2 regions of the Cupriavidus sp. LA-1 genome follow, and region 2 is predicted to be linked to the other one. Evidence: predicted binding sites of a transcription regulator. Region 2 holds the regulator's gene; the other holds the start of a gene.
What was found. The regulator FNR, encoded in region 2, switches genes on or off when oxygen is low (the NO sensors DNR and NnrR bind a similar motif). The targets are predictions, from matches to a motif close to TTGATNNNNATCAA.
Positions count from the first base shown of each region.

Region 1 (5,058 bases), on a different replicon from region 2:
CGCAGCGGCTTGCTCGCGGCATGGTGCTGGGCGACCTGCGCGCGCTGGCGCTGCAGCATGGCACCGTGATCAACACGGTGATGTTCGGCGCGATGGTTGGCGCCGGAGCGCTGCCGATGTCGCGGCAGGCGTGCGAGGAGGCCATCCGGCATTCCGGCAAGGCGGTGGAGGCCAGCCTGCGCGGATTCGAGGCGGGCCACGCGCTGGCCAGCGCGCCCGCGGCGCAGCGCGAGGCATCCGAACAATCTGCCGGCAAGCCCGCGGCGCATCCGCGCATCGCCACCTATCCGGAGGGCTTGCGCGCGGTGGCGGACGATGGCCTTGCCCTGACGGTGGACTACCAGGACCGGCGCTATGGCGAACTGTACCTCGACCGCATCGAGCCCCTCATCGCGCTGGAGCGCGACGCAGGCGGCGGCCCTGCCGGCTTCCGCGTGGCGCGCGAAACCGCGCGCTACCTGGCGCTGTGGATGAGCTATGAAGATGTCATCCGCGTGGCGGACCTGAAGACGCGCCGCACCCGCCTGGTGCGCGTGCGGCAGGAAGTCGGCGCCCGCGAGGGCGAGCCGGTGGTGCTGACCGAATACCTTAAGCCGGGCCTGGACGAACTATGCTCGCTGCTGCCGCCCGCGCTGGCACGGCGCGCCCGCCGCCGCTGGGCGCACAAGGGCCACGCGCTCAACGTGGGGTTGCATATCAAGACCACCAGCGTCAGCGGCTTCGCGGCGCTGGTGCTGCTGCGCGGCCTGCGGCGCTGGCGCCGGATGTCGTCCCGCTTCCACGAGGAGCAGCAGCTGATCGGACGCTGGCTGGATGCGGTGATGGCCGCGATGGGGTGCTCGCTGGCGCTGGCGGAGGAGCTGGCCTTGTGCGGCAATCTCGTCAAGGGCTACGGCGAAACCAATGCGCGCGGGCGCGGCAACCTGGAGAAGATCCTGCGCGACCACGCCGGCCAGCTCAGCCAGGACCAGCCGGCAGCGGTGCTGGCGGAGCGCGTGCGCGCGGCGCGGACCGCGGCGCTGGCCGACCCCGAAGGGCGCGGCCTGGCCGGCGTGCTGGGCCAGCCGGTGCCCGAGCCCAGGGCGCAGCCGATCAAGATCGTGCGCAAGCCCAGGCCGGTGCCGCAGGTGCTGGGCTGAGGCACCGTTGGTTCTAAGCCGGCATCAATTCCCACAGGCAGGCTCCCTCTCCCACTCGCTGAGAGGGAGCAGACCGGCGCGCGGCGAAGCGTCAAGCGTGCGTGAACCGCTTGCGCAGCGCGCGCTTCGCATCCAGCATCGCACCATCCGCCACCTCGACCACCCCGTGCAGGTAGGCCTCGCTCGCATCCAGCAACGCCCCGTACATCGCACTGCACATCCCCCGCGCCGTGCGCCCCGGCCAGTCCGCCGGCAGCAGCACCTCGGGCAGGTTCGGGTCGCGCAGCAGCACGCGCCGGTACTCATGCACCAGCAGCGTCCGCACGAAGAAGGCATCGGCCGGCGCCAGCTGCGCCGCTTCCTCGGCGATCGGTGAAAAGCGCCGCAGCAGTGCCTGCCAGGCGTCGGCCACGTCGCCCAGCTTGAAGGTCTGGTGCATCAGCGCCTGCAGCGGCCGCAGCGAAAATGCCTCAAGGCTGCTGGCCTCCATCACCGCCACGTATTCCTGCGCCCGTGCCGCCTGGATGATCTCGCGCAGCGAGGCCAGGTCGGCGTTGGGATGCGCCATCACCCCGGGCGCGATCGCGCCGAACCCTTCCCACAGCAACTCCCGCTTCAGCCGCTGGCGGACAGTGGCGCGTACGTCACCGCGCACCAGCACCAGCGTCCAGCGCCCGTCCCATTCGGGCGCATCGCCCGCATAGATGCGCTTGCCCGCGTGCAGCACGCGTTGCAGGCCGGCCTCAGACAGCCCGTAGTAACTGCGCCGGCCGATGCGCGTGGCGGCCAGCCAGTCGTCGGCGGTGAGGCGGAAGGTGGCGGTGCGCACCAGCCGGTCATTGATGCCGAACGGCGCCGCCAGGCGGATCAGGCTGCCCAGCCAGACCGCCTGGGGCCGCGGCGCGACCACGTCGCCGAACAGCGTCACCAGCATCGAGTTGGCGCCCAGCTTGAGCCCGCGTGCCAGCCGCGTCACGCGGGGGGAAACCGGATCGGGGTCGGGCGTCGGCATCGGCGGGTCTCCAGAAGTGATACACAAACGTCGATTGCTTGAATCAAATTGTATCACTACCATCCATTTCAACTTACGAGATTGACGCCGATCAAGACGTCGATCACAGGCAAAACAGGTGGAGCCAACGATGTACGCACAGCTGGTGGAGACAGGAGCGACAAGGCTCCGCGCAATGGAAGAGATGGACCCGCAGGAGCGCGAGTTCCAGGCCCGCGTGGATGCCGGCATCAAGATCGAAGCCAAGGACTGGATGCCCGAGGCGTATCGCAAGACGCTGGTGCGCCAGATCTCGCAGCACGCCCATTCCGAGATCGTGGGCCAGCTGCCCGAGGGCAACTGGGTCACGCGCGCCCCCACGCTGGAGCGCAAGGCGGTGCTGCTGGCCAAGATCCAGGACGAGGCCGGCCATGGCCTGTACCTCTACAGCGCGGCGGAAACGCTGGGCGTGTCGCGCGATCAGATGCTGGGCGACCTGCACAGCGGCAAGGCCAAGTATTCCAGCATCTTCAACTACCCCACGCTGAGCTGGGCCGATATCGGCATGATCGGCTGGCTGGTGGACGGCTCGGCCATCATCAACCAGGTGCCGCTGTGCCGCTGCTCGTTCGGCCCGTATGCGCGCGCCATGGTGCGCGTCTGCAAGGAAGAGTCCTTCCACCAGCGCCAGGGCTACGACATCCTGCTGTCGCTGTGCAACGGCACGGCCGAGCAGAAGCAGATGGCGCAGGACGCGCTCAACCGCTGGTGGTGGCCGGCGCTGATGATGTTCGGCCCGTCCGACGGCGATTCGCCCAACAGCGCGCAGTCGATGCAATGGCGCATCAAGCTGTTCTCCAACGACGAGCTGCGCCAGAAGATGGTCGACCAGACCGTGCCGCAGGCCGAATACCTGGGCCTGACCATTCCCGATCCCGAACTGAAGTGGAACGAGGAACGCGGCCACTATGACTTCGGCGAGATCGACTGGTCCGAGTTCTACCACGTCATCCAGGGCAACGGCCCGTGCAACCGCGACCGCCTGCGCACCCGCGTCAAGGCCTGGGACGACGGCGCATGGTTCCGCGACGCACTGGTGGCGCACGCCGACAAGCCGGCGCAGCAAGCCGCCGCCTGACCCCGCGGCGCACGGCGCCGCTACCCATCGAACCCGCATCACACAGGAGGTTGCCATGAAAGAGTGGCCGCTTTGGGAGATCTTTATCCGCAGCCAGCACGGCCTGGCCCACAAGCACGTGGGCAGCCTGCACGCGCCCGACGGCGAAATGGCGATCAACAACGCCCGCGACGTCTACACGCGCCGCAACGAGGGCGTCAGCGTCTGGGTGGTGAAGGCCGCCGACGTGGTCGCCAGCAGCCCCGGCGACAAGGGCCCGCTGTTCGAGCCCGCCAACAGCAAGGTCTACCGCCATCCGACGTTCTTCCCGATGCCGGAAGCCGTCAAGCACATCTGATACGGCCCGGATCATGGACAACCACAAGCTCGCTCATCTTCACGAGTACCTGCTGCGCCTGGGCGACACCACGCTGGTGCTTGGCCAGCGCCTGTCGGAATGGTGTGGCCGCGGCCCGGCGCTCGAAGAAGACATCGCGCTGACCAACGTCGCGCTCGACCTGGTCGGCCAGACCCGCCTGTGGCTGGGCTACGCCGCCGAGGTGGAGGGCGCCGGGCGCAACGCCGACCAGCTCGCCTACCTGCGCGACGCGCACCAGTTCCGCAACCTGCTGCTGGTGGAACAGCCCAACGGCAGCTATGCCGATACGCTGGCGCGCCAGTTCCTGTTCGACACCTGGCACTACTTTGTGCTGGAGGGACTGCAGCGCTCCACCGATGCGCGCATCGCGGAAATCGCCGCCAAGTCGCTCAAGGAAGTGACCTACCACGTGCGCCGCAGCGCCGACCTGGTGGTGCGCCTGGGCGACGGCACCGAAGAGAGCCACCGCCGCATGCAGGACGCCTTCGACGACCTGTGGATGTTCACCGGCGAGCTGTTCGAGGCCGATGCGGCCGAGGCCGCGCTGGTGCGCGACGGCGTGATTCCCGATCCGGTTACCCTGGCCGAGCCCTGGCAGCGCCACGTCGGCGAGGTGCTGGAAGACGCCACGCTGCGCGTGCCTGCCGACCAGTGGGCGCAGAGCGGCGGCGGCCACGGCCGTCATACCGAACACCTCGGCTACCTGCTGGCCGAGATGCAGTTCCTGCAACGCGCCTATCCCGGCGCGCAGTGGTGATCTCCATGACCGCGCAAGCACTGGCACGCCCCGCCGTCGAACAGGTCTGGAGCTGGCTCGATACGGTGCCCGATCCGGAGATCCCGGTGATTTCGGTGGTGGACCTCGGGATCGTGCGCGACGTGGCGTGGGTCGGTGAGACCTGCGTCGTCACCATCACGCCGACCTACTCCGGTTGCCCGGCGATGACGGTAATCCGCGAGGGCATCGAAAGCGCGCTCGCGGAACACGGCGTCGATGCCGTGCAGGTGCAGACGCAACTGGCGCCGGCCTGGACCACCGACTGGATGACCCCGCGCGGCAAGGCCAGCCTGACCGGCTACGGCATCGCGCCGCCGGCGCAGCGGGTGATCGACATCAGCGGCATCAGCCGCAGGGCAGGTAGGGGACCGGCGGCGCTGGTGGTGGCCTGCCCGCATTGCGGCTCGCGCCAGACCCGGCTGGTCAGCCAGTTCGGCTCGACCGCCTGCAAGGCCCTGTATCGCTGCGGCGACTGCAAGGAACCGTTCGATTACTTCAAGGCGCACTGAGCCGGACCGAGGTAGTGAGATGAGCAAATTCCATGAACTGACGGTGGCCTCGGTCACCCGCGAAACCCGCGACGCCGTGGCCGTGACCTTTGCCGTGCCCGACGCGCTGGCCGATACCTACCGCTACGTGCAGGGCCAGCACCTG
Region 1 covers NZ_AP031388.1:2,202,117-2,207,174, forward strand. The annotation lists gene ACZ5MJ_RS29105 (indolepyruvate oxidoreductase subunit beta family protein) at 1-1,139, shown strand, start outside; gene paaX (phenylacetic acid degradation operon negative regulatory protein PaaX) at 1,231-2,151, opposite strand; gene paaA (1,2-phenylacetyl-CoA epoxidase subunit PaaA) at 2,282-3,268, shown strand; gene paaB (1,2-phenylacetyl-CoA epoxidase subunit PaaB) at 3,324-3,605, shown strand; gene paaC (1,2-phenylacetyl-CoA epoxidase subunit PaaC) at 3,619-4,383, shown strand; gene paaD (1,2-phenylacetyl-CoA epoxidase subunit PaaD) at 4,389-4,913, shown strand; gene paaE (1,2-phenylacetyl-CoA epoxidase subunit PaaE) at 4,933-5,058, shown strand, end outside.
Region 1: a site for FNR is predicted at 2,233-2,246, ahead of paaA (1,2-phenylacetyl-CoA epoxidase subunit PaaA). Genes of this name have one in related genera too.

Region 2 (5,058 bases):
GCGGCCGCGCTGTCAGCCTGGCTGGCCGGCTCGGCAAAAGCTTCTTCGTCGGCGCTGGCCGGCTTGTTCGCCGCCAGGTCTTCAAAATTGATCGCCTGCTGCTCCAGCAAGGCTGCCTGCGCCTGTGCCTGGGCGTCTTCCAGCGGCGGCAGCTCATCCAGCGTGCGCAGGCCAAGATCGTCCAGGAACGCCTTGGTGGTGGCATACAGCGCGGGCCGGCCGGGCACGTCGCGGTGACCGATCACCTCGATCCAGCTGCGGTCCTCCAGCTTCTTGATCACTTCCGTGCTGACGGTCACGCCCCGGATTTCCTCGATATCGCCCCGGGTCACGGGCTGGCGGTAGGCAATGATCGCCAGGGTCTCCATGACGGCGCGCGAGTATTTTGGCGGTTTTTCCGGATTCAGGCGGTCGAGGTATTCCCGCATTTCCGGCCGGCTCTGGAAGCGCCAGCCGCTTGCCAGCGCCACCAGTTCCACGCCGCGCGGCCGCCAGTCCTGGCGCAGTTCCTCGAGCAGCACGCGGATGGTGTCTGCACCGACGTCGTCGTCAAACAGTCGCCGCAGATCATTGACGCGCAACGGTTCCTGCGCGCAGATCAGCGCCGTCTCGAGGACGACCTTCGCCTCTTGGGTATTCATGTTGATGGTGTGCAGCCTGTCTTTGCACCTGCTCCCGGACGGATCCGGGGCACCGGAGATTTTGGATACAGCGGTGCGAAAGCCACCGCCATCTCATTGCGCAGCGAGCCGGATACCTGCTGTATCCAAGCCGTGCACTTCCCTTTCTTTGCATCGAGTTGCCGGGTCGTTCCGGCAGGAGATCGTCCGCACGCCGCCATGAACCGGCCAGCGGACCTCTTGCGTCGCGCATCCGCACACTACGGACGTCGCTGTCAGCGAACTGAACGCCTCGGACGCAAGAAAAAACGGGTATCGGGAGCTAGGCCGGCATCTACAACACCACGGTGCCAGCCGGACTTTTGAACCAGATCTTTTGAACCGGATGGACCGCGGGGGCGGGACGGGCATCGAAAACCTTCCGCTTCCCTTGTCCTGAGCGCGCCTTCTGGTAGGAAGGCCGCCTGGCGCTGCTCGCCGCTGCTTACCGCGGCCTGTCTGACTCCGCGCGATACCGCAATGTTGGCGATTGTATGGCATTCCCGCCTCTGCCTGCAACCATCATCCGTTGTCCAAGCGGCGCCAACGCCTCAGAAAAGTCCCAGACGGCATCAAAACACCAGACAGAACCCCTGCCCGGCCAGCGAATGTGGCAGCAGCACCGCTCGCGCAATACCAAGGCCGCCAAACGCCATCACCGCGAGGCCGGCCCCCAGCCGCACGCCGGGACGCCTCGACAGCAGCCGCAAATAGCCCGACAGCCCCGACAGAACCAGCAGATTCGGCAGCGTGCCGAGCCCGAAAACCCCCATGACCAGCGCCCCAGAGCCCGCGTTGCCTGCCAGCAGCGCCAGCGTCAGCGCGCCATAGACCATGCCGCAGGGTACCAGGCCCCAGGCCAGCCCTACCCCATAGCGCCGCGCCAGACCGCCGCGCGCCCGCACGAATGCCGGCATGCCGCCCGCCAGGCGGCCCAGCCGCCGCGCCGCGGCGGCACTGCCACGCGCTGCCAGCCGTTCCAGCCGGTTCACGCTAAAGGTACTGCCGTGCAGCAGGCGCCAGCCCGACCACAACAGCATCACGCTGCCCGCGCCGAACAGCCAGCGCTGCACCGGCAAGTAATCCTGCTTCCATGCCGAGGCGCCGGCGGCACCCAGCGCCGCGCCCAGCAGCATATAGGTCGAAATCCTGCCCATGTGCATCACCAGCAACTCACCAAGCCAGGCGGCGCGGCTGCGCACCAGGCTGACCGTCGCGGGCATCCCGCGCCGCTGTTCCACCGCCAGGGCCACGCCACCACACATTGCGGCACAGTGGACACCGCCCAGCAAAGCCAGCAGGAAAACGCTGATCAGCACTCCAAATGTCAATTCTGTCTCCCTGCAGGATCACATCGCACGTTAAAATGTACCAATCGCGCCCTCGCTGCCATTTCTAGCAGGTTCCAATTGCTCACCTCCATTCCCATTACCGAGATGTCGCCCCGTTGCTCCACTTGTGCGATGGGGCAGCTGTGCCTTCCGGTTGGCATGTCGCAGCAAGACCTCGCCAAGATGGACACGCTGGTGCAAGAGCGCATTCGCGTGCACAAGGGTGAAACCCTGTACCGCATGGGCGATCCACTCACCGCCGTCTATGCCATCCGCTTCGGCACGCTCAAGACCCACGTCACCACCGAAGACGGCCGCTCGCAGATTACCGGCTTCCATCTGCCCGGTGAAATCGTCGGGCTCGACGGACTCGGCGAGATGCAGCATGCCTCCGATGCCGCCGCGCTGGAAGATACCGAGGTATGCGTGGTCCGCATGAACGAGCTGCAATCGCTGTCGGCCGACCTGCCGTCGCTGCAGCAGCAGTTCCTGCGCCTGATGGGCAAGGAGATCACGCAAGACCAGCTCATGCTGGTCACGCTGGGTTCGATGCGCGCCGAGGAACGCCTTGCCGCCTTCCTGATCAACCTGTCGGAGCGGCTGTCGGCGCGCGGGTATTCGGCGTCCGAGTTCGTGATGCGCATGAGCCGCGAAGAAATCGGCAGCTACCTTGGGTTGAAGCTGGAAACCGTCAGCCGCCTGTTCTCCCGCTTTGCCGAAGCGGGCCTGATCCAGATCCGCCAGCGCCATGTCAAGCTGGTCGACATCGACGGCATCAAGCAACTCTACAGCCGCACTTGCTGAGCCATCGCCTCTGTCGGCGCCGCATGTGGCGCCGGCAGCGACGATGGCCGCGCCAGCCTCATTCCAGTTCGTCAGTATCGGCCAGCCGCGTCGGCATGGTGTAGAGCGTCAACCCGCTCGACAGCGCGCAGAACACCCAGGCCAGCAGAAAGCCGACGGTGTAGACCGACTCGCGCGACGATTCGATCGGGTGGCCGAAGAACTTCAGGTCACCGGGATCGACAACCGAAAAGACCGTCGCGGTCGCAAAGCCGGCCATCAGGAACCCCGGCCAAAGTACCCACATCAGCCAGCGCAACCTCATGGCTGCCTCGCTGTGGCAGGCCTGGGCGGCGTGGCCCCGGGCTTCTCCACCACCAGGCCATGGCGCGTCGCGCCCTGCACAGGCATGTCGGGATGCGTTGACGCCAGCCAGATCGTCACGCCGCACGCCACCATGGCCGCCAGCGGACCGCTCATCAGCAGCCACGGCCACGGCTCCTTCCACCACGGATTGCCTTGCTGATTCATCTTGCCCCCTTCGTCTTGGCGACTACGTCCGAGTCCCCTGGCTTCACAAATCGCGCGGCACGATAAAACTGGTGGATTGCCGGATTTCGGCATGCCCCCGCTCCGTGCCTTCGCTCGTTACTGTCACGCTGATCTTGTGCGTGCCCTGCGCCGCGGCCTCGACCGGCACGCGGATCCGGATCGGCAGCAACCGGTTGGAGGTCGGCGCCAGCAATTCGGCCTGCTTGTCGTACTCCACCGTCAGGTTCTTCAGTTCATCGCTGTCGGCGCTTACCCGGATCCGCACCGGCGCTTCGGTCGTGTTGATCAGCTGCAGGCGATAGACGTTCTCAATCCAGCGTCCTTCCACTTCCCGGCCGAGCGCGCCGCGGTCGCGGATGATGTCGACCTTCAACGGCGTGCGCAGCGCGATGGACGCCAGGAATCCGGCCAGCAGCGCGACCCAGATCACTGAATAGATGATCACGCGCGGACGCAGCAGCCGCTTGCGCGACGCCACGGCAGACAAGCCTTTGCGCATCGCGTTCTCGGACGTGTACCGGATCAGGCCGCGCGGGTAGTCCAACTTGTCCATCACCTGGTTGCAGGCGTCGATACACGCGCCGCAGCCGATGCATTCGTACTGCAGGCCATCGCGGATATCGATGCCCGTCGGGCACACCTGCACGCAGATGCTGCAGTTGACGCAATCGCCCAGGCCCGCCTTGTGGTGGTCGGTCTTGCGCGAGCGGCTGCCGCGCGGCTCGCCGCGGCCGACGTCGTAGGTCACGACATAGGTATCGCGGTCCACCATCACGCTCTGGAAACGCGCATACGGGCACATGTACTTGCACACCTGCTCGCGCATGAAGCCCGCGTTGCCCCAGGTGGCGAACGCATAGAACAGCATCCAGAACGCCTGCCAGGGCCCCAGCGACAGGGCCAGCACCTCGCCGCCCAGTTCACGGATCGGGGCGAAGTAGCCGATAAAGGTAAAGCCGGTCCAGAGCGCGATCAGCACCCACAGCAAGTGCTTGGTCGCTTTGATACGGAACTTGCGCAGGCTCCATGGATCGCCGTCGAGACGGATGCGCGCGATGCGGTCACCTTCGACCCGCCGCTCGATCCACATGAAGATCTCGGTGTAGACCGTCTGCGGACACGCGTAGCCGCAGAACAACCGCCCCGCGATCGCCGTGAACAGGAACAGCGCCAGCGCGGAGATGACCAGCAGCACCGCCAGGTAGATGACGTCCTGCGGCCACAGCACCAGCCCGAAGATATAGAACTTGCGCTCGCCAAGGTCGAACAGCACGGCCTGGCGGCCATTCCATTGGAGCCAGGGCGTGCCGTAGTAGATCAGCTGGGTCAGGATCACCAGCCAGACCCGCCAGCTGGAGAAGGCGCCCGTCACCGAGCGCGGATAGATCTTGCGGCGGACCTCGTAGAGCGTTTCGTCCGAGGTCTCGCCCGGCGCAGCGGCCGACCGTTGCAGGTCGGCCGCGCGGGCCCTTTCCTCAGTCCCGGGTGCGTTCATGGGCATGCTCTCCCGCGAGCCACCAGCGCCCGCTCACATGAGTCGTCGGTCATTTCCCGGCTCCGCCCCCGGTATTGGACAAACCCCAGACATAGGCGGTCAGCATGCGGATGCGCTCGGGGGTCAGGATTTCCTCATGCGCCGGCATATGGTTGTTATGGCCCTTCAGGATGGCATCGACAATGCTGGCTTCCGAGCTGCCATAGAGCCAGACGTTGTCCGACAGGTTCGGCGCGCC
Region 2 covers NZ_AP031387.1:1,313,211-1,318,268, reverse strand. The annotation lists gene scpB (SMC-Scp complex subunit ScpB) at 1-641, opposite strand, end outside; gene ACZ5MJ_RS06280 (sulfite exporter TauE/SafE family protein) at 1,232-1,990, opposite strand; gene fnr (fumarate/nitrate reduction transcriptional regulator Fnr) at 2,069-2,794, shown strand; gene ACZ5MJ_RS06270 (hypothetical protein) at 2,853-3,098, opposite strand; gene ACZ5MJ_RS06265 (hypothetical protein) at 3,095-3,304, opposite strand; gene ccoG (cytochrome c oxidase accessory protein CcoG) at 3,348-4,820, opposite strand; gene ccoP (cytochrome-c oxidase, cbb3-type subunit III) at 4,870-5,058, opposite strand, start outside.